3 regions of the Agreia sp. Leaf335 genome follow, and region 1 is predicted to be linked to each of the others. Evidence: predicted binding sites of a transcription regulator. Region 1 holds the regulator's gene; each other region holds the start of a gene.
What was found. Region 1 encodes LexA, which represses DNA repair genes until DNA is damaged. Its sites were predicted from a motif close to TCGAACANNTGTTCGA; they were not measured.
Positions count from the first base shown of each region.

Region 2: ASF79_RS05230 (HNH endonuclease signature motif containing protein) is a predicted target of LexA. The motif match lies at 4,522-4,537, and genes of this name have one in related genera.
Region 3: ASF79_RS09555 (DUF6504 family protein) is a predicted target of LexA. The motif match lies at 3,134-3,149, and genes of this name have one in related genera.

Region 1 covers NZ_LMOQ01000001.1:1,216,915-1,226,542, forward strand. Annotated here, with positions in the region: gene miaA (tRNA (adenosine(37)-N6)-dimethylallyltransferase MiaA) at 1-196, shown strand, start outside; gene dapF (diaminopimelate epimerase) at 186-1,067, shown strand; gene ASF79_RS05850 (class I SAM-dependent methyltransferase) at 1,075-1,686, opposite strand; gene hflX (GTPase HflX) at 1,729-3,261, shown strand; gene lexA (transcriptional repressor LexA) at 3,354-4,034, opposite strand; gene ASF79_RS05865 (LysM peptidoglycan-binding domain-containing protein) at 4,319-4,666, shown strand; gene ASF79_RS05870 (histidinol-phosphate transaminase) at 4,725-5,798, shown strand; gene hisB (imidazoleglycerol-phosphate dehydratase HisB) at 5,861-6,469, shown strand; gene hisH (imidazole glycerol phosphate synthase subunit HisH) at 6,466-7,098, shown strand; gene priA (bifunctional 1-(5-phosphoribosyl)-5-((5-phosphoribosylamino)methylideneamino)imidazole-4-carboxamide isomerase/phosphoribosylanthranilate isomerase PriA) at 7,188-7,937, shown strand; gene ASF79_RS05890 (SseB family protein) at 7,921-8,721, shown strand; gene ASF79_RS05895 (DUF1844 domain-containing protein) at 8,732-9,079, opposite strand; gene infC (translation initiation factor IF-3) at 9,422-9,628, shown strand, end outside.
Region 2 covers NZ_LMOQ01000001.1:1,082,858-1,092,485, forward strand. Annotated here, with positions in the region: gene ASF79_RS05215 (Fpg/Nei family DNA glycosylase) at 1-579, shown strand, start outside; gene ASF79_RS05220 (FMN-binding negative transcriptional regulator) at 597-1,223, shown strand; gene ASF79_RS05225 (amidohydrolase) at 1,220-2,746, shown strand; gene ASF79_RS05230 (HNH endonuclease signature motif containing protein) at 3,128-4,486, opposite strand; gene ASF79_RS05235 (hypothetical protein) at 4,843-5,124, opposite strand; gene ppk2 (polyphosphate kinase 2) at 5,134-6,057, opposite strand; gene ASF79_RS05245 (Dps family protein) at 6,171-6,659, opposite strand; gene ASF79_RS05250 (sensor histidine kinase) at 6,825-8,231, shown strand; gene ASF79_RS05255 (response regulator transcription factor) at 8,236-8,904, shown strand; gene ASF79_RS05260 (SCO7613 C-terminal domain-containing membrane protein) at 8,927-9,628, opposite strand, start outside.
Region 3 covers NZ_LMOQ01000002.1:739,649-749,276, reverse strand. Annotated here, with positions in the region: gene ASF79_RS09560 (DNA polymerase III subunit alpha) at 1-2,844, opposite strand, end outside; gene ASF79_RS09555 (DUF6504 family protein) at 2,841-3,107, opposite strand; gene ASF79_RS09550 (toll/interleukin-1 receptor domain-containing protein) at 3,579-4,475, shown strand; gene ASF79_RS09545 (hypothetical protein) at 4,501-5,442, opposite strand; gene ASF79_RS09540 (YobI family P-loop NTPase) at 5,915-9,592, shown strand.

The DNA of each region.
Region 1 (9,628 bases):
GGCGCTGGCCCAACTGGCCGGCGAGATCAGTGAAGACGAGGCGATCGCCTCGACCCAGGCTCTCACTCGGCGCTACGCCCGTCGCCAGGTGGGGTGGTTCCGGCGCTACGTCGCATCGGTGACGACGGATGCCCGTGATCCGGACTCGACGGCACGCGCACTGTCAGAGACCCTAGGCTTGCAGGATGGCGACTGAACTGCACTTCACCAAGGGGCACGGCACGGGCAACGACTTCGTGCTCTACACCGATGCTCAGGGCACGAACGATCTCACCCCCGCCCAAGTCGCCGCCATCTGTGATCGGCACTTCGGGGTCGGCGCCGATGGAGTCATCCGCGCCGTCAGGTCCGACAGCCTTCCCGATGGGGCCGCCGCTCTGGCCGAAGATGCGGCCGCAGAATGGTTCATGGATTACCGCAACGCCGACGGGTCGATCGCCGAGATGTGCGGCAACGGCATCCGGGTCTACACGCGGTATCTCATCGACAACGGTTTGGTCGAACTGGGCCCGGGAGACACACTCGCGATCGGTACGCGAGTGGGCGTACGCGATGTCCAGCGCAGCACCACGGGATTCCAGGTCGACCTCGGACGCTGGCGTCTTGAGGCGGGCGAGCCCGTCGTTCGGGCGCGCAACCTCGCTGTCGCACGCCCCGGACAGGGAATTAACATGGGCAATCCGCACGTCGTCGTGGCCCTCGCGGATACCGACGAGCTTGCGGCAGCCGATCTCGCCTACATCCCCCAGATAGAGCCGGAACCGGTCGACGGCGCGAACGTCGAGTTCGTCGTGCCCCACGAGCCGCTCGTCGCAGACGGCGTCGGACGCATCACGATGCGAGTCCACGAGCGCGGCAGCGGTGAGACCCTCTCGTGTGGCACGGGGGCTGCTGCGGCCGCGTTGGCCACACGGCATTGGGCCGGCCGTGGTGCTCCGAACATCTGGAGGGTCGACGTGCCGGGTGGCACGGTCGGCGTTCGGATGTTTGCAGCCGAGGACGGCGAGCATGTGTCGTTGTCCGGGCCCGCCGAGCTCGTGTTCGAGGGCGATCTCTCGCTCGGATAGCCGAGAGTCAGGCGATCGAGCGGGCGCGCAGCACCCGGTAGCCCTTGTTCGTCGCGGCACGCGTGATCTGGATGTCGGACGGGAACTCGGACTCGATCCAGCGCTGCAGGGAGTCGGAGCCGAGATTGCGCTGAACCACGAGCCAGGCGTCCGAGCCCTTCTCGAGTCGAGGCAACCAGGTCTTCATGATCGTGTGCAGTTCTGCCTTGCCGACTCGGATGGGTGGATTCGACCAGATCGTCATGAACGAGATGTCGGCGGGAACATCGGATGCCAGAACGGCGTTGACGTTCGTGAGACCGAGGCGGTCGGCGTTGGCGCGAACGAGATCGAGAGCCCGTTCGTTGACGTCGACGGCCCAGACCTGGGCTCGCGGAGACAGGAGAGCGAGCGATAGAGCGATCGGCCCCCACCCGCACCCGAGGTCGAGGAGATTGCCGCCGGGCGGGGGAGCCGGAGTGTTCGCGAGGAGCACTTGAGTGCCCACATCGATGCGATCCGGGCTGAAGACCCCGCCGGCCGTGACCAGCGTGTGGTCGGTATCGGCGAGACGCACCGAGATCTCTCGAGGGATGAGCGGACTCGCCGGGGTGGCCGAGAAATAGTGCTCATTCGTCATAGAGGGACAGTAGCAAACCTGAGAGGGATATCCTTGACGCAGATGACCGAGAAAACTGAAGCAACAACAGAGAACCACGACAGCGACGACGTGGTCGCGAGAGTGCTGGCCAGGGCGGAGACGCGGGCAGCGGGTTACTCCCTGTTCACGAACTCAGCGGCCCAGGCCCTGCAGCGCGACACGACCGGCCGCGAATCCGGATTCGACGGCGACCAGAGTGAGCGCGAAGACCGACAGGCCCTGCGCCGAGTGGTCGGGCTGTCGACGGAACTCGAAGACGTCACCGAGGTCGAGTATCGACAGCTGCGCATCGAGAACGTCATTCTCATCGGGGTGTACACCCAGGGCAGTCTCACCGACGCAGAGAACTCGATGCATGAGCTGGCCGCACTGGCAGAGACCGCGGGTGCGGTGGTACTCGAAGGCCTGCTGCAACGCCGACCGACACCAGATCCCAGCACCTACTTCGGCAAGGGCAAGGCCCACGAACTGCGCGATTTGGTGCAGTCGCTGGGCGCCGACACCGTGATCGCCGACAGCGAGCTCGCGCCGAGCCAGCGCCGAGCCCTCGAAGACGTCGTCAAGGTCAAGGTGATCGACCGCACCGCCGTGATCCTCGATATCTTCAGCCAGCACGCCAAGAGTCGAGAGGGCAAGGCCCAGGTGGAGCTCGCTCAACTCGAGTACCTCCTTCCGAGGCTTCGAGGCTGGGGTGACTCGATGTCTCGCCAGGCAGGTGGCCAGGTGGGTGGTGCCGGAGCCGGTATGGGCTCGCGCGGACCGGGTGAGACGAAGATCGAACTCGACCGTCGCCGGATCCACACACGCATGGCCCGGTTGCGCAAGCAGATCGTAGAGATGAAGCCCGCTCGCGATGCGAAGCGCGCCAATCGCAAACGCAACGCCGTGCCTTCTGTCGCCATCGCCGGATACACGAATGCCGGCAAGTCGTCGCTGTTGAACAGAGTGACGCGCGCAGGTGTGCTGGTCGAGAACGCGTTGTTCGCGACACTCGATTCGACCGTGCGCAAAACCACCGCAGTCGACGGCCGTCAGTACACGTTCGCCGACACGGTGGGCTTCGTTCGGAACCTTCCGCATCAGCTCGTCGAGGCATTCCGCTCGACCCTGGAGGAGGTGGCTGACGCGGACGTCATCATCCACGTCGTCGACGGGGCTCATCCCGATCCCGCGAGCCAGTTGGCCACCGTCAGAGACGTGATCGGCGAGGTGGGGGCTCGAGGCATCCCCGAGATCGTGGCCTTCAACAAGAGCGATCTGATCTCCGAAAGCGATCGCATCGTGTTGCGGGGGCTCGAGCCTCGCTCGGTGTTCGTCTCGGCGCGCACCGGAGAAGGCATAACGGAACTGCTCGAGATGGTCGAACAGGCGCTGCCCAAGCCGACGATCACCGTCGATGTCCTGCTCCCGTATGAGCGTGGCGATCTGGTGGCCCTCCTGCACGACCACAACACCGTGCTCAGCACCGACTACGAAGAGGCGGGAACTCGAGTCCGCGCCCTCGTCAACCCGGAATACGAGCAGGCCCTGGAGGAGTTCGCGGTCTCTCGCTAGCGCGCTTCTGATCGATTGCGCCCACGGCGCAGAAAGGCCCCGGACTATCATTCGTCCGGGGCCTTTCTGCGCTGCGTCGAGCGGTGCTGTCGTCAGCGTACCGAGCGCAAGACAGAGACGACTTTGCCGAGCACCTGAGCGTGGTCGCCCACGATCGGCTCGAAGTTCGAGTTGCGGGGGAGCAGCCACGTGTGTCCGTCGCGCTGCCGGAACACCTTCACGGTGGCCTCGCCGTCGAGCATCGCTGCAACGATGTCGCCGTTCTCAGCCGTCTGCTGAGCCCGGACGACGACGAAGTCGCCGTCGCAGATCGCCGCGTCGATCATCGATTCTCCAACCACTTTCAGCATGAAGAGATCGCCGCCGCCGACCAGCTGACGGGGGAGGGGAAAGACCTCCTCGACCTGCTGCTCGGCCGTGATCGGGATACCTGCTGCGATGCGACCTACCAGCGGCACGAGGGCGGCGTCGCCCATTGGGGCCGCCGTGTCGGATGACTCGACGGTCTCCGATGACGACTCGGGCGTAGGGATGTCGATGAGGACCTCCATGGCGCGAGGACGGTTCGGGTCGCGACGAAGGTAGCCGCTCAACTCGAGCTGGTTGAGCTGATGCGTGACGCTCGAGAGCGAGGCAAGACCGACCGCATCGCCGATCTCGCGCATGCTCGGCGGGTAGCCGCGCTGGCTGACCGATCGTTGAACGACTCCGAGGATGGCCAACTGCTTCTCCGAGAGGCTCTTTCGCCGTCTCGTTCCACGTTCGGTGGTCATGTGTCCCGCTTTCCGTCGGCGTCGTTTTCGAGTGTGCTGTGCCTTCGCAGTCGCCGATGTCGGTGGCTGGTGGTGCACTGTCGGTGGCTGGTGATGCACTTTGTACCGACAGTCGAAACTGTATCCAACTCAGGGTGCAAACAAAACACATGTTCGAGTGTGTCGCCATAATCGATCGACTTTCGAGCTTGATCTATCGAACATTCGAAGCTATATTCGGAACACAGCTTCGTATCCGGTGCTCCCGGCCGAGCGCCGGATACGAATTTCTCCTGGAGGTTGCCATGACCGCACTGCCCGCTACCGCGTCACACACCGCTCGCCTGCGAATCACCCGCCGCGGTCGTGTCGTCCTCGCGGCACTGGCGTCGATCCCCGTGGTGGCGGTCGTCACCGCCGTGGCTCTCTTCGGTGCGAATAGCGCGGTCGCCGATGGTGTCGCATCGTCGGGGGCGACGCAGGCCTTCGACTACGTCACCGTTCAGGCCGGTGAGACCCTTTGGGGCCTGGCCGAAGAGATCGCTCCGACGGCCGACCCGCGCGATGTCATCGCCGACATCGTGAGCCTCAACCAGCTCCCATCCGCCGAGGTCCAGCCGGGGCAGCGTCTCGCCGTTCCCGACGAGTACTGAGCCGTTCAGCTATTCGGGTGATCGCGGAGTCGTCGCAGGGGCCCGCTAAAATCGTCACGTGACCTCTCTCGACGACCTTCCCATTCGCGACGATCTCCGGGGTATGTCTCCCTACGGGGCTCCTCAGAAACACGTCCGCGTCGAGCTGAACGTCAATGAGAACACGCACCCGATCCCCGAGCCGGTGGCGCGAGACATCATCGAGTCACTTGCTCGTGCCATCCTGACGATCAACCGCTACCCCGATCGGGAGTTCTCTCAGCTGCGCGACAGTCTGGCCGCGTATCTCGGGCACGGTATGACTCGAGACAATATCTGGGCTGCGAACGGCTCGAATGAGATCCTCCAGCAGATCATGCAGGCTTTCGGCGGCCCGGGGCGGTCCATTCTGGGGTTCCCTCCCACGTATTCGATGCACTCCATCATCGCGTCTGGCACCGGTACACGATGGATCTCCGCAGAGCGCGACGCCGACTTCGAGATCTCGCCGAACACGGCGGTCGCGGCGATCCGCGAGCACCAGCCCGACATCGTCATCTTCTGTTCGCCGAACAACCCCACGGGAACCCCGCTGTCGCTCGAAACCATCGAGGCGGCTTACGACGCGACCGACAAGATCGTGATCGTCGACGAGGCATACGCGGAGTTCGCCCCGGCAGGCGCCCCATCGGCCCTCACGTTGTTGCCCGGGCGTCCGCGGCTCATCGTGTCGCGCACCATGAGCAAGGCCTTCGCGTTCGCCGGTGCTCGGCTCGGGTACCTGGCTGCCGATCCGTCAGTCGCTGACGCGCTTCGCCTCGTTCGTCTTCCGTATCACCTGTCGTCGCTCACGCAGGCCGCCGCAGTCGCTGCGCTCGATCACTCGGCCGAGATGCTCGCCATGGTCGACGACATCTCGGTGCAGCGTGATCGCATCGTCGAGAGGCTCACCGAGCTGGGCTACCACGCGTGGCCGACGTGGTCGAACTTCGTGCTCTTCGGTGGCGTCGAGAATCCTGCTGAGGTGTTCGAGACGTTGCTCGAGCAGGGCATCATCATTCGCAATCTCGGCATTCCGGGGCATCTTCGCGTGAGTGCCGGTACGCAGGCCGAGACCACCGCTTTCCTCGACGCGATGGCCGCCCTGTCCTGACCCATCGGGTCGCATGGCGGCCCAACCGTACCGCGACGGATCGGGGCCGGTAAACTGAGGCCATGGCCACACCTTCCCGCACCGCGCGCCTGCAGCGCGCGACCAGCGAATCCAGTATCGAACTCTCGCTCGACCTCGATGGAACAGGCGAGAGTTCCATCTCGACGGGTGTGCCGTTCTTCGACCACATGCTCACCGCCTTCGCCAAGCACTCGCTGACGGATCTGACGGTCACAGCATCGGGTGACGTCGATATCGACGTGCACCACACCGTCGAAGACGTGGGAATCGTGCTGGGCACGGCGATCAAGCAGGCCCTGGGAGACAAGGCCGGGATCTCTCGCTTCGGCGACGCCCTCGTGCCTCTCGACGAAGCGCTTGTGCAGGCCGTGGTCGACATCTCCGGACGCCCCTTCCTGGTTCACAGCGGAGAGCCGAGCGGATTCGAGTTCCACCTCATCGGCGGCCACTTCACCGGATCCATGGTGCGCCACGTCTTCGAAGCGATCACCTTCCACGCGGCGATGACCGTTCACATCACCGTTCTCGGTGGCCGCGATCCCCACCACATCGCCGAGGCGGAGTTCAAGGCGTTCGCTCGCGCCTTCCGTCAGGCCAAGTCGCTCGACCCGCTCGTCTCGGGCGTCCCGTCGACCAAGGGTGCCCTGTGACCGGCAAGTCCGTCGTCGTCCTCGATTACGGCAGTGGAAACATCCACTCGGCGGCCAAGGCACTCGAGCGCGCGGGCGCCCGAGTGGAACTCACCCGCGACCGGGCACGCGTCATGGAGGCCGACGGGTTGTTCGTGCCCGGGGTCGGCGCGTTCTCCGCGGTGATGGAACAGCTCCGGGCCGTGCGAGGCGATGAACTCATCGACAGGCGGTTGGCCGGAGGCCGACCGGTGCTCGGCATCTGTGTAGGCATGCAGGTGATGTTCGACCGCGGCGTCGAACGCGGCATCGACACCGAAGGCCTCGGCGAGTGGCCCGGAGCGGTCGAGCAACTGCCCGCGGAGATCCTGCCCCACATGGGGTGGAACGTCGTCGACGCCCCGAGCGAGTCCGTGCTGTTCGACGGCATCCGAGACGAACGCTTCTACTTCGTGCACTCCAACGCGGCCCAGCAGTGGCTGCTTCCGCCCCAGTCGCCTCTGCCCGCACCTCGCGTGACCTGGGCGGATCACGACGGCCCCTTCATCGCGGCCGTCGAGAACGGCCCCCTCTCCGCGACTCAGTTTCACCCCGAGAAGTCGGGCGAGGCGGGCCTGCAGCTGCTGCGCAACTGGATCGCGTCGCTCTAACCCCGACTCCGATTTCGTCGGCCTCAGAGGAATCGTTAAGATCGCACGGGGTGTCCGCACGTGCGCCTGACAGAGACAAGAAGGACCCCATGAGCGAGTTCAGCATCAAGACCCCCGCACTCACCCTGCTGCCTGCCGTCGATATCGCCGGAGGCAAGGCCGTGCGACTCACTCAGGGCAAGGCGGGCACGGAGACCAACCACGGCGACCCGGTCGACGCGGCGGCGGACTGGGTCAGTCAGGGCGCCGAGTGGATTCACCTGGTCGACCTCGATGCGGCGTTCGGCAGAGGAGACAACCTCCACGTCGTGAAGCGCGTCATCCACGAAGCGAAGGGCGTCAACGTCGAGCTCTCTGGAGGTATCCGCGACGATCGCAGCCTCGAGACGGCCCTCGAGAGCGGCGCGAAGCGCGTCAATCTCGGCACGGCGGCGCTCGAGAACCCCGAGTGGGCGGCCAGCGTGATCGCGAGCTACGGCGAGGCGATCGCCGTCGGTCTCGACGTGCGCGGCACGACTCTGGCCGCGCGCGGGTGGACGGAGGACGGGGGAGACCTGTGGGAGGTTCTGACTCGCCTCGAAGACGCGGGCTGCGCGCGATACGTGGTCACGGATGTCACCAAGGACGGCACACTCAAGGGACCGAACGTCGGGTTGCTGAAGCAGGTCATGGAGCACACATCGCGCCCGGTCGTCGCCTCGGGTGGCATCTCCAGCCTCGACGACATCGCCGAGCTCCGGGCGCTCGTCTCTCTCGGACTCGAGGGAGCGATCGTCGGTCGGGCACTCTACTCGGGGGCGTTCACCCTCGCAGAGGCATTGGATGTGGCGTCTGACTGAGCATCGGGGCGCTCGTGCGCCCCACGACCACAGTGCGTCCGACTCGGCGGGTCAGCCGTGGGCCGGCCGGTCGTTCGACGCAAACTTCTTCGCCGGCGACTCCGGCGGGGCCCCAGAGAGGCTCGTCGAAGCCCTCCGGCGCTTCCGGGCGGCTGAGCTTGCCCAGACCGACGTCCTCGACGCCGTGCGCGACGTTCGTCTCCTGGTTCCGCTCGTCGCCCACGCGGGCGAGACCGGTGTGGATGCTCACGGTCGGCGCTTCGACAAAACCCAGGAGCTGTCGCTCGTCACCGTCGGCGCTCCCGACGGACGCCGCGTTCTTCCCGTGTTCACCTCGACCGAGGCCATGGCCGCCTGGAATCCGGCGGCCCGGCCGATACCGGCCTCGGCTCGCAGGGCCGCTCTCGCCGCAGCGGGGGAGGAGACGCCGCTCATGGTGCTCGACCCCACGAGCGACACGGAGTTCGTCTTCCGACGGCCGATGCTGAGGGCGATAGCCGAGGGGACGGCGTGGGTGCACCCGTCGGCCTCATCGACCATCGTCGAAGCCTTCCAGCAGTCGATCGCCTCGTCGGCGGCCGTCCGGTGGGTGCGGCTGTCCGACGGCGATCCGGATGCCCGGATGGCTGGCCCGCAGGTCATCGTCGAGTTGGGCCTGGTTCCCGACCTCACACGCAGCGAGCTCGACGAGGTGCTGGCGTACCTGCAGAGGTCCTGGCAGGCGAGCGAGCTCATCGCGAGCGAGGTCGACTCTCTGGGCGTGAAACTGGCAGAGGCCCGCTGAGCCGACCGACTCAGGTGACCGGACCGGTGAGCTTCTCTCCCGGGCCCTGGCCGATCGCATCCGGAATCGCCGACGCCTCGCGGAACGCGAGCTGCAGGGAACGGAGACCGTCGCGGAGGCTTCGAGCGTGCTGATCGCCGATCTCGGGTGAGGCGCTCGTGACCAGGCCGGCCAGAGCGATGATCAGCTTGCGCGCCTCATCGAGGTCGATCTGGTTCTCCGGATCGTCGGCCAGCCCCGTCTTGATGGCCGCAGCACTCATGAGGTGCACGGCCGTGGTGGTGATCAATTCGACCGCGGGCACCTCCGAGATGTCTCGCGTGGCGGAGGTGGCCGAGTCGTCGTATGCAAAGCTCATGAGGCGAGTCTAGGTCGCCTGTCGCCGTGGACTATGCCGAGACCGAATCCTCTGTTAGTATCTTCAAGGCTCTGGGGAACATGTTTACCCCCAGTACGAAAAGTGGAGAATCTCCCACCCGCACACCGCTTCAACAGGTTAACGGGTAGATTGCACTCCGCTTCGGGTCAGAACATCGATCCGAAGTAGACAGGGTGTGGTGCGCAGAACGGCTCAGGCTCGAGTTCGCGTGCAGATTATTCAAGGTTCGTGGCTGCGTGCTCACCTACGATCGCGCTGCCGAGCCCGGTACCCAGACGTCTGTGTCTGGGAGTGCCGCACCAGCGATTGAAGGAGTAACGCATCAGCGATCCCCGTACAAACGACCGTATCCGGGTCTCCGAGGTCCGCCTCGTTGGCCCCGCCGGTGAGCAGGTCGGCGTCGTCAGTATCGACGTCGCACTCAAGCTTGCCCAAGAGGCAGACCTCGATCTGGTTGAGGTGGCCCCCAATAGCAAGCCGCCCGTTGCCAAGATCATGGATTACGGCAAGTTCAAGTACGAAGCTGCG
Region 2 (9,628 bases), 130 kb from region 1:
TGGCCTCCCGCGCCGGTGGGTGCGGTGCGCGTGCGCCTGCTGACAGACACTGCCGTGGCCGACCTGCGCGGGCCGACCGCGTGCGAGATTCTGGATGCGGCCCAGGTCGCCGCGGTGATTGCGAAGGCCGGGCCGGATCCGCTTCTCGAGACCACGGCGAAGGCCCGCCGTGCGGCCGAAGACCGTTTCACTGCCGCCGTGCGCAAGAAGCCGACGCCGATCGGGCTGTTGCTCATGGACCAGTCGGTCGTGAGCGGTATCGGCAACGTCTACCGGGCGGAGCTGCTGTTCCGTGCCCGCCTCAACCCGCACACGCCGGGAAAGGTCGTGCCGGAGGACACGGTTCGCGAGCTCTGGAAGGACTGGACCAAACTCCTCACCATCGGCGTCGAGACCGGTCAGATGATGACGATGGACAAGCTCTCCAAGACCGACTACGACAAGGCGCTCGCGAAACGCGAAGACCGGCACTGGGTCTACAAGCGCGACGGTCTTCCGTGTCGCGTCTGCGGCACGAACATCGTGCTCGAGATCATGGGTGGCAGAAAACTGTACTGGTGCCCGAAAGATCAGGCGTGACATGAGACAGGCGTGACATGAGAAAGACACCCGCATTCGTCCTCGATGACGAGGCAGAGTTGCGACGGCTCATCGAGCTGAACCCGTGGATCACGCTCGTCAGCCACACCTCGAAGGGGCTCGTCGCGTCGCACTACGCCGTGCTTCTCGATGACAGCCGTGACGAGCTCGCCATCGTCGGACACGTCGGGCGACCCGATGAGCGCGTGCACGAACTCGGTCAGCATGAGGTGATGGTCGTCGTGCAGGGCCCCCACGGTTACATCTCGCCGTCGTGGTACGGCGCCGATCCGGCTGTTCCCACGTGGAACTTCACCTCCGCGCACCTGTCCGGTGTTCCCGAGATCCTCGACGCCGACGAGAATCTGCGCGTGCTCGATCGGCTCGTCGCGCACTTCGAGAAGCACGTCGACGAGCCTCGGCTCATGCGTGGAACAGCCGAGAACTCCGCCTTCGCCGACGCGATCAGCGCGGGCACCGTGGGATTCCGTCTCGTGCCGACGCGCATCGAGGCGAAGACCAAACTGAGTCAGAACAAGCCGGAGGCGACGGTGGATCGAATCATCTCCGAGCTCGAGGGTGACGGGCCGTATGCGAGCGAAGCGCTCGCGGCCGAGATGCGACGCGTACGGGGAGAGAAATGACCGAATCGGTGCTGTTGACAGGAGCCCGGCTGCCCGGCGGAGGGACGGCCGAGGTGAGCCTCGTCGACGGGCGCATCGAGTCGGTCTCCACGGCCGGCGGAGGTTCTCTCGCCGCGTCACGCGATGCGGCGACGCAGATCGTCGACCTCGATGGTCGCTACCTGATTCCGGGCCTGTGGGACAAGCACGTTCACGCCACCCAGTGGGCGCTGGTGTCGCGCCGCCTCGATCTTTCGGCCGCGGCGTCTGCGGCGGATGCCGTGGGCATCGTGGCAGAGCGGCTTCGACGGGCGAGCGCGTCGCACGACGAGTCGGCGGGCATCACGAGCGACACGGATGCCGGGCCGTTGGTCGGCTACGGGTTCCGCGACGGACTCTGGCCGGACGCTCCGCACCGCGGGTTGCTCGATGCCGTGACCGGGGCGCGGCCGGTCATCCTCGTGAGTGCCGACCTGCACTGCTGCTGGTTGAATTCCGCCGCGCTCGCACAGCACGGCCGGGCCGAGCATCCCACGGGGCTGCTGCGCGAAGACGACTGCTTCGCCGTGACCCGCACCCTCGGCGACGTCGAGACGGACACCCTGGATGGTTGGGTGCGCGACGCGGCCCGCGCCGCCGCGACTCGCGGTGTCGTCGGTGTCGTCGATCTCGAGATGTCGTGGAACGTCGAGGACTGGACGCGTCGCATCCGATCGGGCTCGACCGAACTGCGTGTTCGATTCGGAATCTACCCGCAGCACCTCGACCGGGCCATCGACGCGGGCCTCGTCACCGGTGCGCTGATCGCGGGCACGCATGGTCTGCTGCAGGTGGGGCCGTTCAAGGTGATCACCGACGGGTCGCTCAACACTCGCACCGCGTACTGTTTCGACGAGTACCCCGGATTGGAGGGACTGGCCCACTCCCGCGGTCAGCTCAACGTTCCCTACGAGGAGCTCGTTCCGATGCTCCGCCGGGCCAGCCAGGCGGGCCTCGTTCCCGCCGTGCACGCGATCGGCGATCACGCCAACACGCTCGCTCTCGATGCGTTCGAACGACTCGGCGTGGGGGGAAGCATCGAGCACGCCCAGCTCATCGCCGAGGTCGACTTCGAACGCTTCGCCCGCCTCGGTGTCGTCGCCGGGGTGCAGCCCGAACATGCCATGGACGACCGCGACGTCGCCGACAAATACTGGCCCGGTCGCACGGGCCGAGCGTTCGCGCTCGCGTCGCTGCTCGAGTCCGGAGCCGAACTCGCCCTGGGCTCGGACGCGCCTGTCGCGCCGCTCGACCCCTGGATCACCATCGCCGCCGCCGTGGCGCGCACGGGTGACGATCGTGCGCCCTGGCATCCCGAGCAGTCCATCTCGGTCGCCGACGGCCTGTTCGCCTCCGCCGACCGACGTCGTGCCCTCGAGCCGGGCGGGCCAGCCGACATCGCCGTTCTCGACGTCGATCCACTATCAGCCAGCACCGACGAACTGCGCCGGATGCCCGTGGCCGCGACGCTGCTCGCGGGGCGCTTCACGCACAACGCGCTCTGACTCGGCGCGAGACACTGCCAATCGGTGCTTCGGGCGCGGGTGCGTGTTTCCTGCTCACCCCAGCACATTTCGCGGCTCACCGAAAGGTCGGCTGCGCACAGGAGATCGCCGCTGCGCACTCGGGAGCTCGCAGAAGATCGGCGATCGGCTCCCGGAGCAGGGCGACCTCAGAGGAAGGGCTCCGCGTCGCGTCGGGTGCTTTCCCGCTAGCCCGACCCGCGATCTGCCGGAGCGTCGCTTTGATGACCGAATTCTGCAGCGTCGTCTTGATGGCCTGTATCGCGTTGCTCGATTGGGTATGGGGTCGTGAAGTCTCCTTCGGTCTTCAAACGTTGGCGTTGAGTGTGATTCGTCAGCCGGGACTTTCTAGCTCGGAACTCTCTAGAAGGGGCAGTCCGCGAGATCCTCCTCCGGTCCTGTCCCTCTCTTTGCGACTGCTTGCCCGGCCACGGTGGCGGCTTCTGAGCTGACGACGGCAGTCAATGCTGCTGTGGATGCATCGATGAGTCGTTTCGGTGCGGGTTGCATCCTGCCTTCCGGCCGGACCGTGTACTCGTAGCCCGCTGGCGAGGTGGCAGTCAGGATGTCGTCTCCGTTCTGCACGATCTGCCACCGGGTGTGGTGCTTCACCCTGTGATGCCCTTGACTGAGCGGTGCGAGGTTCTCCGGGATCGTGTCCCCTCCGTAGGCGTGGTCTTCGGTGTGGTCGACATCGGCCTGTTCCGATGGGACGGTGCAGCCGGGGAATACACAGGTCGGGTGCACGAGTCTCGCGTGGTCGATCATGCGCGCCGTGGGCCGATAGTCCCTTGGGTCCGTCGTCAGGATGCGTCCGGTGATCGGGTCGGTGAGGATACGCCGCCACGACGTCGCCTCCGCCGTCAACTGCGCGGCGGTGGCCGGGTCGATCGGACCGTAGCCACGGAGGATCGCGGCCTCCTCACCGATGCCGAGCAACGTCAGCGCGGGAACCATGACGTGCACCCTGCCCCGGACGCCCCGGGTCGCACCAGGGATCGACGTTTCGCCGTTCAGCATGAGGTCGGTGAGGACATCGAGCTTCAGGGGCGTCATACTCCGCGGGTCACCGCCCGCCCGAAGCCCTGATGCGAGGCGTGTGGCCCGGTCGGTGATCGCGTGAATCTCTGGTGCCGGTGCGAACAACGTCAGATACGCCATGCCATCCGCCGCCGGATCGACGTAGATACGCCGGGTGGCCGCGGCCTTCTCGGCCCGTTCCACCGCCGTAGACGGTTGAGACAGTTCGACCTCGTGGCGGGCCTTGCGGTCAAGTTGCTTCGGGTTCACCTCCGCCGCCAGCGCCGCAAGCCGGGTGTCATAGGCGGTCAACGCATCTCCGTCGAGACCGTCGGCGTGCTTCGCGATGACCTCGGCATGCTCCCACGACACGACCCCCGCAGCCACTGCAGCGAGTGTGGCCGGGAGGCGATCCACGAGAGCAGTGCTGGTGTCGATCAGAGTCGCGGCGCGATACTCGGTGCGACGAGTCAGCTGGGCGAGTTCGGTGAACAACTCGACTCTCTCGACTCGAGCGGTCGACCACACAGGACCACCCGAAGAGGTATCTGTTGGTGCCTGCCGGTGCAGGTGGTGAGCAGCGTCGGTGACGCGTCTGGCCCTGATCGCAGACAGTCGGGCTATCTGCTGATCGAGGGCGGCGACCTCCTCGAGCGCGACCACGTACGGGTCGGGCTCGAGAAGCGGGATGGTAGATGTCATACGTGAAGTCAAACAGGAACCACCGACACTGGGGGTGGAACTCACATTTGACGCTTGATCAGGGAATCTCGCTGTGGCTAACTACCCGAATGGATGCCTTGTGGAGGAGTAGACGCGGCCTCCCTTCCCCTTCGACAGGCTCAGGGAAGGGGACGGGTCTCGATACGGCCGCGGGCGGCCTACTCGACCAACGCATGTGGGTCTCGATACGGCCGCGGGCGGCCTGCTCGACCAACGCGGCCAGGTCTCGATACGGCCGCGGGCGGCCTACTCGACCAACGCGGGAGCTGCCTGCTCGACCAGCGCTGGGCGCGGCCTACTCGACCAGCGCAGCCGTCTCCCGATGAGCGCAGAGATCAGCGGCGGGTCACCAGTGACCAGGCGGCGCGGCGCAGCTCGGGGTAATCGAACGCGATGCCGCGCAGGATCTCGAAGTTCGACTGGTGCGGCTCACCGGGAAGGCGAGCCTCGACGTGAGCGGTGCGCAGACCGATGACCACGCACTGATCGACCGTGGGCAGCTCGGGAAGGAAGTCCCACGGATCCTCGCCCTCGCGGCAGCGGGCTTCGATGCCGGCATCGAGCACATCGCGGGCCTCCTGCCGAAGCTGCGACAGAGCGAGTAGATCTTTTTCCACCCGACAAGGCTACGTGACGATCGTGGCGTTCTCCCCGCGCTCGTAGATTCGTGCGGCTGAGCCGACGATGTTCTCATCGGGCTGCCCGACGATCTCATGGTCTTTGTTGTCGTAGTCGAACAGGCTCAGCACGTGGCGCATGGCCTCGAGGCGGGCACGCTTCTTGTCGTTGCTCTTCACGACGGTCCAGGGCGCGTTCGCCGTGTCGGTGTGGGCGAACATGGCCTCTTTCGCCGCCGTGTAGTCGCCCCACTTGTCGAGCGACGCGATATCCATGGGCGACAGCTTCCACTGCCGTACGGGGTCGACCTGACGAATTGCGAAGCGCGTGCGCTGTTCGTCTGCCGAGACCGAGAACCAGAACTTGACCAGGTCGATGCCATCGCCGACGAGCATCTCCTCGAACCTCGGCGTCTGGCGCATGAACTCGTCGTACTGGGCGGGAGTGCAGAACCCCATGACGCGCTCGACGCCGGCGCGGTTGTACCAGGAGCGATCAAAGAGCACGATCTCACCCGAGGCGGGAAGGTGCTGCACGTAGCGCTGGAAGTACCACTGCCCGCTCTCTCGCTCAGACGGCTTCTCGAGAGCGACCGTTCGGGCGCCGCGCGGATTGAGGTGCTCCGTGAATCGCTTGATCGTTCCGCCCTTACCGGCGGCGTCGCGGCCCTCGAAGACCACGACGAGGCGGCGGTTGGACTTCTTGATCCAGTTCTGCAGCTTGAGCAACTCGATCTGCAGCAGACGTTTCGAGAGCTCGTACTCGTTCCTGTCCATGCGCTCGGCATAGGGATACCCCTCGCGCCAGGTATCGACGCGGGTGCCGTCTCGCGAGATGAGTACGGGATCGTCGTCGTCCTCATCGAACACCGTGTAGCCCGAGACGTCGTCGAGATCGGGCGGGAGTGCGTAGTGGCTCACGAGCTGCGTCATAGGGCCTGACGCTAGCCGCCGGAGGCATCCGGTCGGTGACTGCGGGGTGGACGCCGGGTTAACCACGACGGCCCTCCGGTGGATCCACCGGAGGGCCGTCGTTCGAGCTGTAACTACTCGGCGATGTGCGCCGCGAGGAACCAGCGCGACTTCTCGAGGCCTCGGGCGATCTCGAGAACGACGTCCTGGCTGGTGAGGTCGATGTCGTTGAGCTCGGTGATGGCCTTGCGGATGCCGACGAGCGTCGCGTCGATCTGGGCGACCATCGCGGCGATCATGTACTCCGAGCGCTGGAAGCCGGGCTCCATGGTGGGGATGACGGTCTTGGCAGCGACGGTCTCGATGCGCGCGTCGAGCGGAAGCCCGAGAGCGACGACGCGCTCGGCGGCGAGGTCGGCCCAGTCCTGGGCGTGACTGACGACGTTGTCGAGCAGCTCATGCACGCCGATGAAGTTGGCGCCGCGCACGTGCCAGTGCGCCTGCTTGCCGTTGATGGCGAGGGCCTGGAGGTCGACGACGATCGGGGCGAGGAACTGGGCCGTGGCGGCTGCGACGTCGGGGCTCGTCGAGCTGGTGGGAACGGTGACGGTGGTGTTGGTCATTGTGTGACTCCTATCGTGTCTGACTCGTCTAACCGTACTCAGCACAGTTTGTTCCGCAAGCAAGCTGAGGCTGGGCTAACCCAGCCCTGACCGGGGGTTAACCCCCGGCTGATATCGGATGCTCGTCGTATGTCGACGAGGCGGCGTGACGGTCAGGGTTGAGGCATGACAACACAGACGCTCGACATGACACACCAGCTGGACTCTGCCACGCTGGACACGATGATCGACTCCGACGGCACAGCACCGGTGCAGAATCGCTTCCGTCGACGGTGGGCGAGGGTGCCCCGCGAACTCGGATTCCTCCTCGCCACGCTTCCCGTGGTGACGATCGCGTTCATCGCCCTCGTGACCCTCTTCTCTCTGGGTGCGTCGACCGTCGTTCTGGTCGGAGGATTCTTCGTGCTGGCCGCCGCCATGGTGACGGCTCGCTGGTTCGGCGCGGTCGAGCTCGTTCGTCTCGAAGCTGCGGGGATGCCACCCATCGCGCGGCCCACGTGGAACCTCCCGCGCCGCCCCGGCATCCTGGGCTGGCTCAAGCGGTACCTGGGCGACGGGCACTACTGGCTGTACCTCCTGCATGGAGGAGTCGTGAACTTCGCGGTGGGAGTCGCGACGTGGTGCGTGGCGATCACCTGGCTCGTGACCGGCCTCGGCGGTGTGAGCTTCGGCATCTGGTCACGATTCCTGCCCCCGCACGAAGCAGGCAACCTCTGGATCAACAAGGTCGTCATCGAATTCGTCGTGCCCGGCACGCAGCTCGGAAACGACCCCGATGTTCTTCAGCGCAACGAGACGATCCTCTACCTCATACTCGGTCTCGCGATGCTTGCGACGCTGCCGTTCGTGACCCGAGGCCTCGTCAGAATCCATCACGGAATCGCCCGCGGCATGCTCGGTCGTTTCGCCTCTGACGACCTCAAACGCGAGGTCGCCGCCCTGGGCGCGTCTCGCGATGCGGCCGTCTCGGCCGAGGACCACAGTCTGCGCCGCCTCGAGCGAGACATCCATGACGGACCGCAGCAGCGACTCGTGCGTCTCCAATTCGACCTGGCCAGCGCCGAGCGCGCCCTCGACTCCGATCCTGCCGCAGCCCGGGCGCTCCTCGAAGGAGCCAGGGAGCAGTCGCGAGACACGCTCGAGGAACTCCGCGAGTTGTCTCGAGGCTTCGCACCGCCCCTGCTGCAGGATCGCGGCCTGGCTGCCGCCCTCGAGTCGCTCGCCGTGCGCAGCACCGTGCCCACGAGCATCCGGCTGTCGTTGGGCGAAACGGAGATCGCGCCCGAGGTGGAGCGCAGCGTCTACTTCATCGCTGCCGAGCTTCTGGCGAACGTTGCGAAGCACGCTGCGGCGACGATGGCCACGGTGTCAGCATCGGTCCGCGAATCGGATGCCGGTGAGCGCGTGCTCGAGCTGACCGTCTTCGACGACGGCGTCGGAAAGGCGGCGGAGACCGCGGGCCACGGACTGGCGGGACTCGTCGAGAGGGTGAGCGGGTTGCGCGGAGAACTCACGATCACCTCACCCGAGGGCGGACCGACGATGATCGCGACTCGCATCCCCCTATCCTGAAGACGTGAGTGATCGAGACGAGAAGCGCACCATCCGTCTCGTTCTCGCTGAGGACTCCCTTCTGCTGCGCGAGGGTCTCGTGCGGCTCTTCGCAGAGGCAGGGTTCGAGACGCTGGCCGCCTATGGCGACGCCGAGTCGCTGCTGGCCGACATCGCGGCGGTGCGCCCCGACGTGGCCATTCTCGATGTTCGGATGCCGCCGACCTATCGCGACGAGGGTGTGCGTGCGGCGCTCGATCTGCGCAGACGGCATCCGGAGATCGGCATCCTGCTGCTGAGTCAATACGTCGAGGAGACCTACGCGGTCGAGCTCCTGGCGGCCGGCGAGAGCGGCATCGGGTACCTGCTGAAAGATCGGCTGGTGTCGCTCGACGAACTGCGGGATGCCGTGGCCCGCATCGCCGACGGCGGCACAGTGCTCGACGAGCAGGTTGTGCGGCACCTGCTCGGTCGGCGTCGCGACCCGCTGTCGACCCTCACAGCACGGGAGCGCGACGTGATCGCTCTGATGGCCGAGGGCCGAACGAATGCGGGCATCGCCGCCCAGCTCGTCGTGGGAACCGGGGCCGTCGAGAAGCACGTCTCGAGCATCTTCTCGAAGCTGGGCCTCGACGACTCCGGCACCGATCATCGTCGCGTTCTGGCCGTGCTCGCGTGGTTGAGAGCGTCCTGACACCACCGGCCTGGCCCGCGCGTCAGCGCAGTGAGGACACCGTACCGACGAACGATCTGAGGTTGCGCACCCGATGCTCGTATCGGGCCGCCAGCGCGACGAGGAGTGCGCCGCCGATTCCCAGCCAGATCCACCACGGCACGGCCGAGTAGAGTCCCTGGATCCACGGCCAGGACTGGGCGATCGCGTGCACGAGCAGCACCACCCCGCCGACGATCAGCGGAGCCTGCCAGCGCAGCGCGATGCCGACGACGACGATCGCCACCGTGAGAACGCCGAGTGCGATGACGCGCCAGAGATCCGTGCTTCCGACGTCGGCGAGGAGTGACGGAACGAGCAGCAGGCCGAGCCCCGGTCCGAGGTGCGGCCACGTGCGAGCGGCCGCGTCGCGGTTCAGTCTGATAAGGCCCGACGCGATCAGCGCCACGGCGACGGGAGCCGTCGCCAGTTCGAATGGATGCGCCGCGCCGGTCGCGAGGCCGGTGACTCCGACGACGACCAGAAGGCTGAGGGCCGTGAGCCTGGACACACGGTCGAGAGGCACCGAGCGGCGCACGGCGGCGGCGACCACCACACCGACGAAAGTCGTGCTCACGACGATGAGGCGCGTCGACGCATTCGTCTCGGGAAGCGCGACCAGGCATACGACAGCGCTGACACCGGCGAGGGTGACGGCCGAGGGCACCCCGAGTTGAGCGACGGGGAAGGGCAGGGCTCGACGTCT
Region 3 (9,628 bases), on a different contig from region 1:
TGGCTTGCGCGTGGCCGTGAGTTGGCGGGCATACGCGATCACGTCGCCGCGGCTCGCACTGCCACTGAGGGTGTCGAGCGCGCCGACGGTTGCAAGGCTGATCAGGAGTCGCCTCGAGGGTGTGGCACGAGTGTAGAAGTTGACGACGCTGTCGTAGGGCTGGCCGGCGAGGATGCGGTCCTTCTCGGGTTGGGTGATGCCGTGCACGTCGGTCAGGGAGTAGCGGATCCCTTTGGTGCCGTCCTGTGTGTGCTCGACGAGGTATTCGTCGGTGGACGCGTTGACGTCGAGCGGCAGAATTGGGACCCCCATGCGCCTGGCTTCGGCCATGAGGAGGCGGCGTTCGTACATGCCGGGGTCGTGCTCGAAGACGCCGGCGAGGAACTCGACCGGGTAATGCGTCTTCAGCCACGCGCTTTGATAGGTCGGGAGTGCGAACGCGGCACCGTGGGCTTTGCAGAAGCCGTAGCTTGCGAACCCGGCCAGCACTTTCCAGATCCGGTTCACGTCGGCGTCTGTGAAGCGGCGCCGGCCGCGCTCGTCGACGTTCGCTCGAGTCTTCTGCCGGAAGTACTCTTCGATGCCCTCGGCTTTCTTCTCCATGACCCGGCGTAGCTCGTCCGCCTCGGCGAGCGAGATCCCCATGCAGGCATGAAAAATCCGGAGAATGTGCTCGTGGTAGAGCACGACGCCGAATGTTTCTTTGAGGAACGGTTTGAAGCTGGGGTGCAGGTAGTCGGGATCCTGGAACCCGTGTTTGGTGTCGATGAACGGGGCGACCATGTTCCCTTTCATCGGCCCGGGCCGGAACAGGGAGATGTCGGCGATGAGGTCTTCGTAGCAGTCGGGCTGCATCTTGCCGATGAGCTCGCGCTGGCCGGGGCTCTCGATCTGGAACATGCCCAGGGTGTGGGCGGTGCGGATCGCTTCGAACGTCGGTTCGTCGTCGTGCGGGATCGCGTCGAGCTTCACGATCCCGCCCGGGCTCACATAAGGCGCGTCGACGGGGAGTCCGCCGGCGGCCGCGGCGTCTGGCCCGTTGACTCTTTCGATCTCGCGTACGGCGTAGGCGAGGGTCGATTGCATGCGGACGCCGAGGACGTCGAGTTTCAGGAAGCCGACGTCGTCGATGTCGTCTTTGTCGAATTGGCTCATGGCCAGGCCGATACCGCTCGGTTGGGTCGGGGTGTAACTGAGAAGGTTGCTGTCGCCGAGGATCACACCGCAGGGGTGCTGCGAGATGTGGCGAGGGAGTCGATCGAGTCGACCAACGACGTCGACGAGCAAATCCATTCGCGAATCGTTGCGTACGAGCGCGGCGATCTCCTGCAGCTCGGGTTTCTCGTCGAGAACGGCCCGGAAGTCTCGGGCTTCGAAGCGCCAGATGTTGTTCGCGATGAAGTCGATCTGCTGCTCGTCGAGACCCAGCGCGAGTCCGGCGTCGCGCGCTGCCCCTCGAGCCCGGTACGTGTTCTGCATCGACAAGAGTGTGACGCGGTGGTCGCCGTACCGGTCGAAAATTGCCCGGTACACGTCGTGGCGGCGGGCGGATTCCACATCGATGTCGATATCGGGCAGGGTTGAGCGTTTGTTGCCGAGGAACCGTTCGAACAGAAGATCGTGCTCGAGCGGGTCGACGTTTGAGATCCGCAACAGATACACGACCAGGCTGCCGGCACCGCTGCCGCGAGCCTGGTTGCGGATCCGCATCCGGTGCATCATCTCTGACACGTCGGAGACGGTCAGGAAGTAGCTCGAGAACCCGAACGCGATGATGTTCTTCATCTCGTCCGCTAACCGGCCATGCACCACCTCGAGCGCGGTGTCGCGGGCGTGCGGGTAGCGCTCCGGGATGGCGGCCAGACACTTCCTCCACAGAACCTCAGCGGGATCCCCGGTGATGTCGAGCGCCGTGAGCTCCGGCACCTTCGGCTTCTGCCACGCCACATCCGACACCGGATCCAGCACGCAACGTTCAGCAAGCGCATCGGTGGCCGTCAGGAGGTCTCTGCCGGCATGGCTGTCGAGCGTGGAGAACTCCATGATCTCCTTCGCGATCGCGCGCATCTTGGACTCAGGTTTCAGCCACGCCTGCCCGTTCGGTTGCGGAGTGAAGGCCCCGAGCGGTTGCAAGCGCCCCGCCGCGTCGAGCACATCCCCGGTGAGCGCGTCATCGGGAACCCCGTAACGAACTTCGTTCGTCAGCACGGCTGGCACGTGGGCGGCATCGGCGAGCTCGAGCATCGCGGCCGCGTGCTCGACGCTGCGCGGGTGCCCAGGCGTCGTGAAATGGCACACCACCTCCACGACAACAGCGCCCGGGAGTAGACGCTTCCATGCCTGCAGCTTCGACCACGCCGCGGTCTTGTCAGGGGCGGCGACGGCGCGTCCGACGTCGGAGTCGGCACCGATCATGACTGTCGCGACAGGGCGTCCGTCGGAGAAGACGAACGACGGCAGACGGCTAGCAGGGATCGCGGCCGCCCTATTAGCCGTGCCCGACAGGATGCGCCGGCCTCGCCTGGGGGAGTGGGCGGCACTGATCAGCCGCGACAGACCAGCCCAGCCGGCCCCGTCGTTGTGCCCATGAGCGAGCACCGTGACGCTCGACGGGCGGGTGTCCGTCGTCGCGTCGTCGAGCTGCAGCTCGACACCCACAATCGGGTTTACGGCTGACTCAATGCACTGCCGGATGTGCCGGACCGCCCCGTAGAGACCGTCCCGATCCGTGATTGCCGCAGACCGTGCGCCAGTCTCTGCAGCGCGCTCCACAAGCTCTGCGGGGCCACGGGTGCCATGGTGAACAGAGAACGACGACGCCACGTGCAAATGCGTGAACGTCACCGTCCCGAGACCTGGTCGAGCGCCCAACCGCCCTCGCCGTGGCAGACGTCGACCAGCAAGATCGCGCCATCTGGACTCTGCACTTCGACCCGATATACCAGGCGCTCGAGCAAACCTCCCGAAGAGCCTCGCGGTGCGCGAACTGGCCCCGCCCACCAGGCGTTGCGGTCGATCCACCGCTGGGGTTTGCGGATCACCACGAATGTCTCGCCGTCCCAGACCAGCGACGCTGGGGTGCCGTCACCGGTCGTCGCTACAGTCACCAACGCCACCACGCCACCGCCTTTATTCGAACGTGTGTTCGAATCTAGGTCAGGACCTCCGACACTACAATCTGGAACGGCGTGTCGTCACCGTTGCGACGATTTACGTCGGAGATGTACACGGACCTCTACCGCTGTCTCGTCAACGTCAAGCCACAGGGCCGCGACTTCTCTGGCAGCGCCGCGGAGCTCACCTAACGTGCGCGCCTGACCCATCGCTTCAATGCGGACGTCTCCGCCGACTGGTGACGGGCAATTGAGTTCAGGGATAAAGAATGACCACCATCGGCCGTCACGGTGGGCGAAAGCCTCGTAGACGGGTGCGGGGTCGTGGTCGATAGCGGAGGGCATGAAGACCGTCCTTCAATGACTCCGAGCGAACTCGAAGAGATCACTCTAACTTGCTCCTCTAAAAAAAGATCGTTTTCGCGACGCTCCTCGAACGGCCTGCATGGATCTATCCTTAGTGCCATGACGTCCGTCGACTTCGTAGCCAGCGTATTCATCAGCTATCAGCATGCGGACAAGCGACTGGCTGCGGGTCTTCAAGACGGTCTCGAAAGGCTCGGATACTTCGTTTGGCGTGATGAGGGTGAACTTCTGGTCGGGGACAGCATCGTTGACCGCATCACTGCGGCTCTCGATCAGATCGATTTTGTCGTTGCCCTCATCAGCAACAACAGTGTCTCAAGTCAGTGGTGTCAAAAAGAAGTGTCATTGGCCATGACGGGCGAGATCGCTCAAAGCGGCGTGAAAGTCTTGCCGGTCCGCATCGACCAGGTAGAGATGCCTCCGAGTCTCAAAGACAAGCTCTACGTGGAGGTGCACGGGGGAGACGTCGTTCAAGCAACGGAGCGGCTAGCCGCCAGCATCGAGCGCCATCTGACCCCACCGCAAGCGATCCCGCCGCGGCGCCGATCTAGACCCGCAGGGGTGCGAGCTAGCAACGACGAGGCGGCAGATGCTCCCATCCGAGTCACGGGGGTCGACGAGAAAGGATTGGGGAGCCCAAGAAACGACGGAACACCGGGAAGCGCGCTCTACCTTGTGCCGCTAAGGCTCTCTCGACGACCGTCTCAGACGTGGGCTGCGAATTTCGAGCAGACGTGGAATGGGAGATTGTTCTCGACCATGCACCGTCCGGGTATCGCGTCCGTCTCCGGTGACCGCATTCTGCTGGACGGTACGAGCGTTGAAGAAGTTGCTCAGCACCACCTCGAAACCGTTCGTGCGGTGGTCCTGGAAGCAAACGAGCGGGAACAAAAAGCTCGAGGAGCCGAACAGCGCCAACAGCAACGACAAGCCAATGCTGAGGCTGAGCACCAAGACCGCATCCGCGCGGCGCTGGCCGGTATGAAGTTCGACTAACCCCGCCTTCTTCATTCGGTCTGGGTTACCGTCCTCGTAGATAGTCTTCGTCGGGTTCCCAGTCCTCGTACGGGTCGTCGGTCGCTTCGTAGTCTTCGTCCAGTTCGATAGGGATCGCCGCGAAGCTGAACTCCTCCGGCTCAAGGTCAAGTCCGCAGACTGGGCAGCGAAACGTCAGAGCGTAGAAGTTGAGGGGCCGGGACCACCCATAGTCGACGTAAGAGCCGCCTCTCGTTTCCTCGTAACCTTCACTCTTGGGGTCACCTTCCAGGACGAGGTAGACCGCGGTGCCACCGCGACCGCACGCGGGACAGGATTGGTAAACGTCTCTGTGTCTGTCGAGCACCAGGCTCGAAATGTCCCGAGCCTCAAGTGCCCTTTGAAACCGCTCGGCCTCGCTGGTGCTCATCCCACTCAAAAGGTTGGCGACGCGAGCTTTCGCACTGGCTAGCTTGGCCTCAAAACTGAGGGCGGCAGCCTTGCTGTTCTTGTCCTTCAGCAGCGCAACAGTTGGCATCAGATCAGCTGGCCAAAAGTCGTTCTCGCTCGAAGAGCCCAAAGGGTGGAGGGACTCGACGATTGTGACGAGTGCTCTGACAGCATCTTCGAGGTCGGTCTGTTCTACGAGCGCCATGTGAGCAGCCGCGTTTCTGTTCCACATCACCCGGTTGACGAGTGAAGGGAGCTTCTCTTTGTCGCGGTTCTTCATATGCGGAGCAAACGTTGGGCGGAGCGTCTCAAGCATCTTCCAGACAGAGGCCGAGTCCACTGTGCGCAGGATCGCATGATCTAGGGCCCCGGATGTGTTTGCTCGCGAGAGCATGATTTGTGAATCGATGGAACCCGGCTTGGCAAGCAGGAGGGGATCGTGAAATGCGACGACGGCGCGGCCGAGGTACTCAGCAGCTGCGCCTATCGAGAGGGCGGCTTCAAGCTGTGCGCGCTCGTCGTCCTCGCCATAGGTCATGAGCGCCTTCTGTGCAGCGGATCGGGCAGCTCGGTACAGGCGCCGCTCGATCTGCGCGTGATGCGGGTTTATCTCGACAGTGGTTGTGCTGCGAGATTGAGGAGGGTTGCCATTGGCAGTAGTCACGGTCACCATCCTGGCTGGGACGGAAATCTGAGGCAATGGTCGTTCGGCTCGGCCGGAATCGATTACTTCTGATGGCTGGAAGCGTCTGGGCGATAGCCGTGATGCACGCGAGGGCTGGGTGTCTTTATAGGGATCGTCAACGGGGCTTGCTAGCAAAGTCCGCGGGCTTCTGGAATGAGGTCTGCGCACTCTGGCATCAGGTTGGGGCGAGCTGCCTCCCAACCGGAACGAGACACGAAGGTCCGCATGAGGCTTCCTCGGCTTGATTGTCATAGCCGACCGATACCGTGAGACCGGTGGCCCGACATTATTACGGGGCGCCTCTCGCAGAGGAGGACTGGTAAGTATGACCGAGCGCGCTCGCAAGCCGGATGGCATAGGCCCCCAGGAGCTCGAATCTGCAGGGTGGGATCTCACTGCGCTCACGCCCGAGTTCATCGAAGCCGAGCACGCGCAGTACGCGGTGGCTATCGCCCACAACCTGAAGAAGAACGATGTCCTGAATATCGCATTGTCCGGGAACTACGGTGTCGGCAAGAGCAGCATCTTGGGTCGCGTCGCTGACGACCACCATGGCCGCGTGGTCGAGCTGTCGCTCTCGACGCTTTCGCCGATCGACTACTCGAAGGTCGATGACTCAGTTCCGGCCCAGGCAAGGACACCAACGAACCGGATTCAGCAGGAGATCGTCAAGCAGCTGCTCTACCGAGAAGAGCCGAAGTCCGCTCGGGCTTCGCGCTTCCGCCGAATCGAGCGCTTCAATTGGGGGAGGGAGGTCGTGCTCGCCGTTATGGGCGGTGTTATCGTTTCGCTCGCCTTCATGATTCTCGGGTGGGCAGGGACGATCGTGCGAACCCTCCGACCGCTCTTCGAGCTGGGCCTTTGGGTCTACCCGATCACCGCCCTTCTCGCAGCTGGCGCGATTGTTAGTACTCGCGTGCTTCTTCACGGCCGGATACACATCCGTCAGCTCTCCGCTGGTCCTGCCACCGTGACATTGGACGAGAATTCAGTCTCGTACTTCGATCAGTATCTGGACGAGATCGTTTACTTCTTCGAGACGTCGAAGCGCGACATCGTCATCTTCGAGGACATTGACCGCTTCAACGACTCTCACATCTTTGAGACGCTGAGGTCTCTAAATGCGCTCCTCAACGCATCACCGCAGATCAAGAAACCAATCCGCTTTATCTACGCGGTTAAGGACAGCATCTTCGACCGGGTCAGCCTCGCGCACGAGCAGCGGGAGATCGATGTAACGCTCGTCGAAATCACCGACCCGGCGCAGGCCGAGATTGTGCGCGCGAACCGCACCAAATTCTTCGACCTCGTCATCCCGGTCGTTCCGTTCATCACCCATCGAAGCGCGCGCAACCTGACCACCCAGATCCTGCGTGGCATCGAGCACGGCGTATCGCCAGAACTGATCGACCTCGCCGGCCGATTCGTGCCGGACATGCGTCTGCTCAAGAACGTGCGCAATGAATTCATTGTCTTCCGGGACAGGATTTTCGCCGGTGACGGGAAGCAACTCGAACTCAGCGAGACGCACCTGTTCGCGATGATGCTCTATAAGAGCACGCATCTCAGTGATTTTGAGGTCATCCGGCTCGGCAAGAGCAAGCTCGACAAGCTGTACGAGATCAGCCGGATGCTGGTGTCTGAGAACATCCGGCGCGTTGAGCGCGAGCTCCGCTCCGCGCGTGTGCAGATTTCGCGTCGCGCAGCCTCGAAGCAGCGAGCGTCGCGACTCGGCAAGCTCCTCGTGTCTCGCATCGACCTTATGGTGCGCGCGGGGAGCTATCAGAAGTCGAACGGCTACTACCTGATCGAAAGTCAAGCCGTGGAGCCGGTCAAGTTCGAATCAGTCGAGTTCTGGCGCAAGCTCGCAACCGATGAGGGAAGTCCTACTGCTGGCTGGCATAACCCGCACTATGGACGCCAGCAGATCGAGCTGAGCCGATTCGACATATCTGCTCTCGTTGGTGACTCGCTGGACGCAGACGCGTGGCGCGAAGCCGACGATGAGGCCGAGTCCGAGCAAGTGCGCGAATTGCAGGAGCAGCTTGCGTTCCTGCGCACGTCTGACATGGGTGACCTCATGAGTCGATCCGATTTTCTGGTCGAGTACGAGGACGTCTCGCAGTCGTTGCACGCAGTGGCAGAGAAGCTGCTTACCAAGGGGCTCGCGTTCGACCTGATCCGTGCGGGATACATCGACCGCAACTTCACGCTCTACACGTCGACGTTCCATGGCGATCGCGTCAGTCCGGCGGCGACCAACTTCATCATTCATCACGTCGAGCGCGGGCTCATGGACGAGCAGTTCGTCCTAACAGCCGAAGACGCGGAAGCAGTGATCCGAGAACGCGGATCCCGTTCGCTGGCAGACCCGGCGTTGTTCAACATCGCCATCCTCGACTATCTGCTGGGAATGGATAGCCCGGATGCGGACATCATGATCACGGCTCTGGCTCGCCTCGACGCTGATGGCACGCGATTCCTGCAGAGCTATCTGAGCAGCGGTGCATCGCGTGACGCCCTCGTGAAGAAGCTCACGGTACGGAGTCCGCGTATCCTCCACTACTTGATCGCGGACCTCGACCTCGACGATGAGACGAGGACCGAACTCGTCAGCGCGTGCCTTGGAAGTTTGGCCACGAAGCCGAAACAGACTGTGACGGAAAAGGCGAAGGCCTACCTCTCTGCGAACTACGCGCAGCTGGCCGCAATTGCGAGCGCTGCGTTGCCTGCTGCGCAAGCCGATCGAATCGCGCTTCTATTCAAGGATTGTGGCCTGTCGTTGCCTGACCTATCGGGAACGAGCGACGCGGTGCGGCCGGCATTCGTGAAGCTTGGACTCTACGAGATGAGTCTGCCCAACCTCCAGGCTGCAGTCGGCGACGAGGTCGGCCTCGCACTCGATCAGCTCAGGTCTACTCGCAGGGCGGACGTGTACACCAAGGCGCTGGCCGAGTTATCGGGTTACCTCGATGCTGTCGACGGTCACGCTTCGACGAACTACGCGGCTGACCGGTTCCACGTCGTTTTAGGTGAGGTGCACGAAGCGGCGCCAGAACTGCTTGATCGCTTCATTGCGGGCGTCTCGGCTGAGAGTCAAATTGCAGACCTCGAGGACGTGCCAGAGGAGACGTGGGCGGTTCTTGCCGCCCACTGTAAGTTCCCGGCCACGTTCTCTAACGTGACGAGATATATCGAGCAAATCGGCAGTGCGGACGTGAATCTTGCCGTGGTACTCGCGTCGGCAGGGGAGATCGCTGACCTCGAGGATGCAGGTGAGGACGAGAAGCGCGGTCTCGCCATCACCTTGATATCTACTCCTACGACGCTCGGCGCCGTTCTCCGCGCGAAGCTCGTCGAGGGCATGGAGCTGAAGAAGTACATTGCGGCGAGTGAACTGCCCGTCGAGTCGGGTGATCTGTACCCCGAGCTGATTGCTCGAAACGTGATATTGGCCAGTGCCATGACCTACGAGCACCTTGCGTCGGCTGACTGGGCGACACGCGAGCGAGTTATCGCCGGGTCGGCCACCTTCGCTGAGTGGACAACGCCGGGACTAGTCAGCGCCGACCTGGCGAACGTGCTCGCCAGCGCATTGGTCAAGGACGTAGCGAAGCGGGCAATCATCACGAATGCGGACGAGTACACGCCAGCTGGCGGCAGGCCCGGGCTCGTCGAGGTTGGGAAGACGGCGCGAAGGCTTCAGATGCTCGTGAGCTTCTCAGTAGTCGAGCAGATGGCCAGTCACCGGATCGGCAATGAAGCAGTTCTGCATCACCTCATGCCGTTCCTGAACACGGCGTCAGATCCGCAACTCTTCGGCGTCCTCAACGACCTGGGCGGTGACTACGGGCAGTTGACTCGACTCGGAAGGGACAAGCCGAGGATTCCGAATACTTCCGACAACCACCGGTTGCTCGATTCTCTAAAGCAGCGGGGGATCGTTACGAAGGTGGAAGATGATCGAAACCCTATGAAGGTACACAAACGATACGGCAGGTGAACTACCTCGTCTTAACGGTGTTGGGCCTCAATCAAA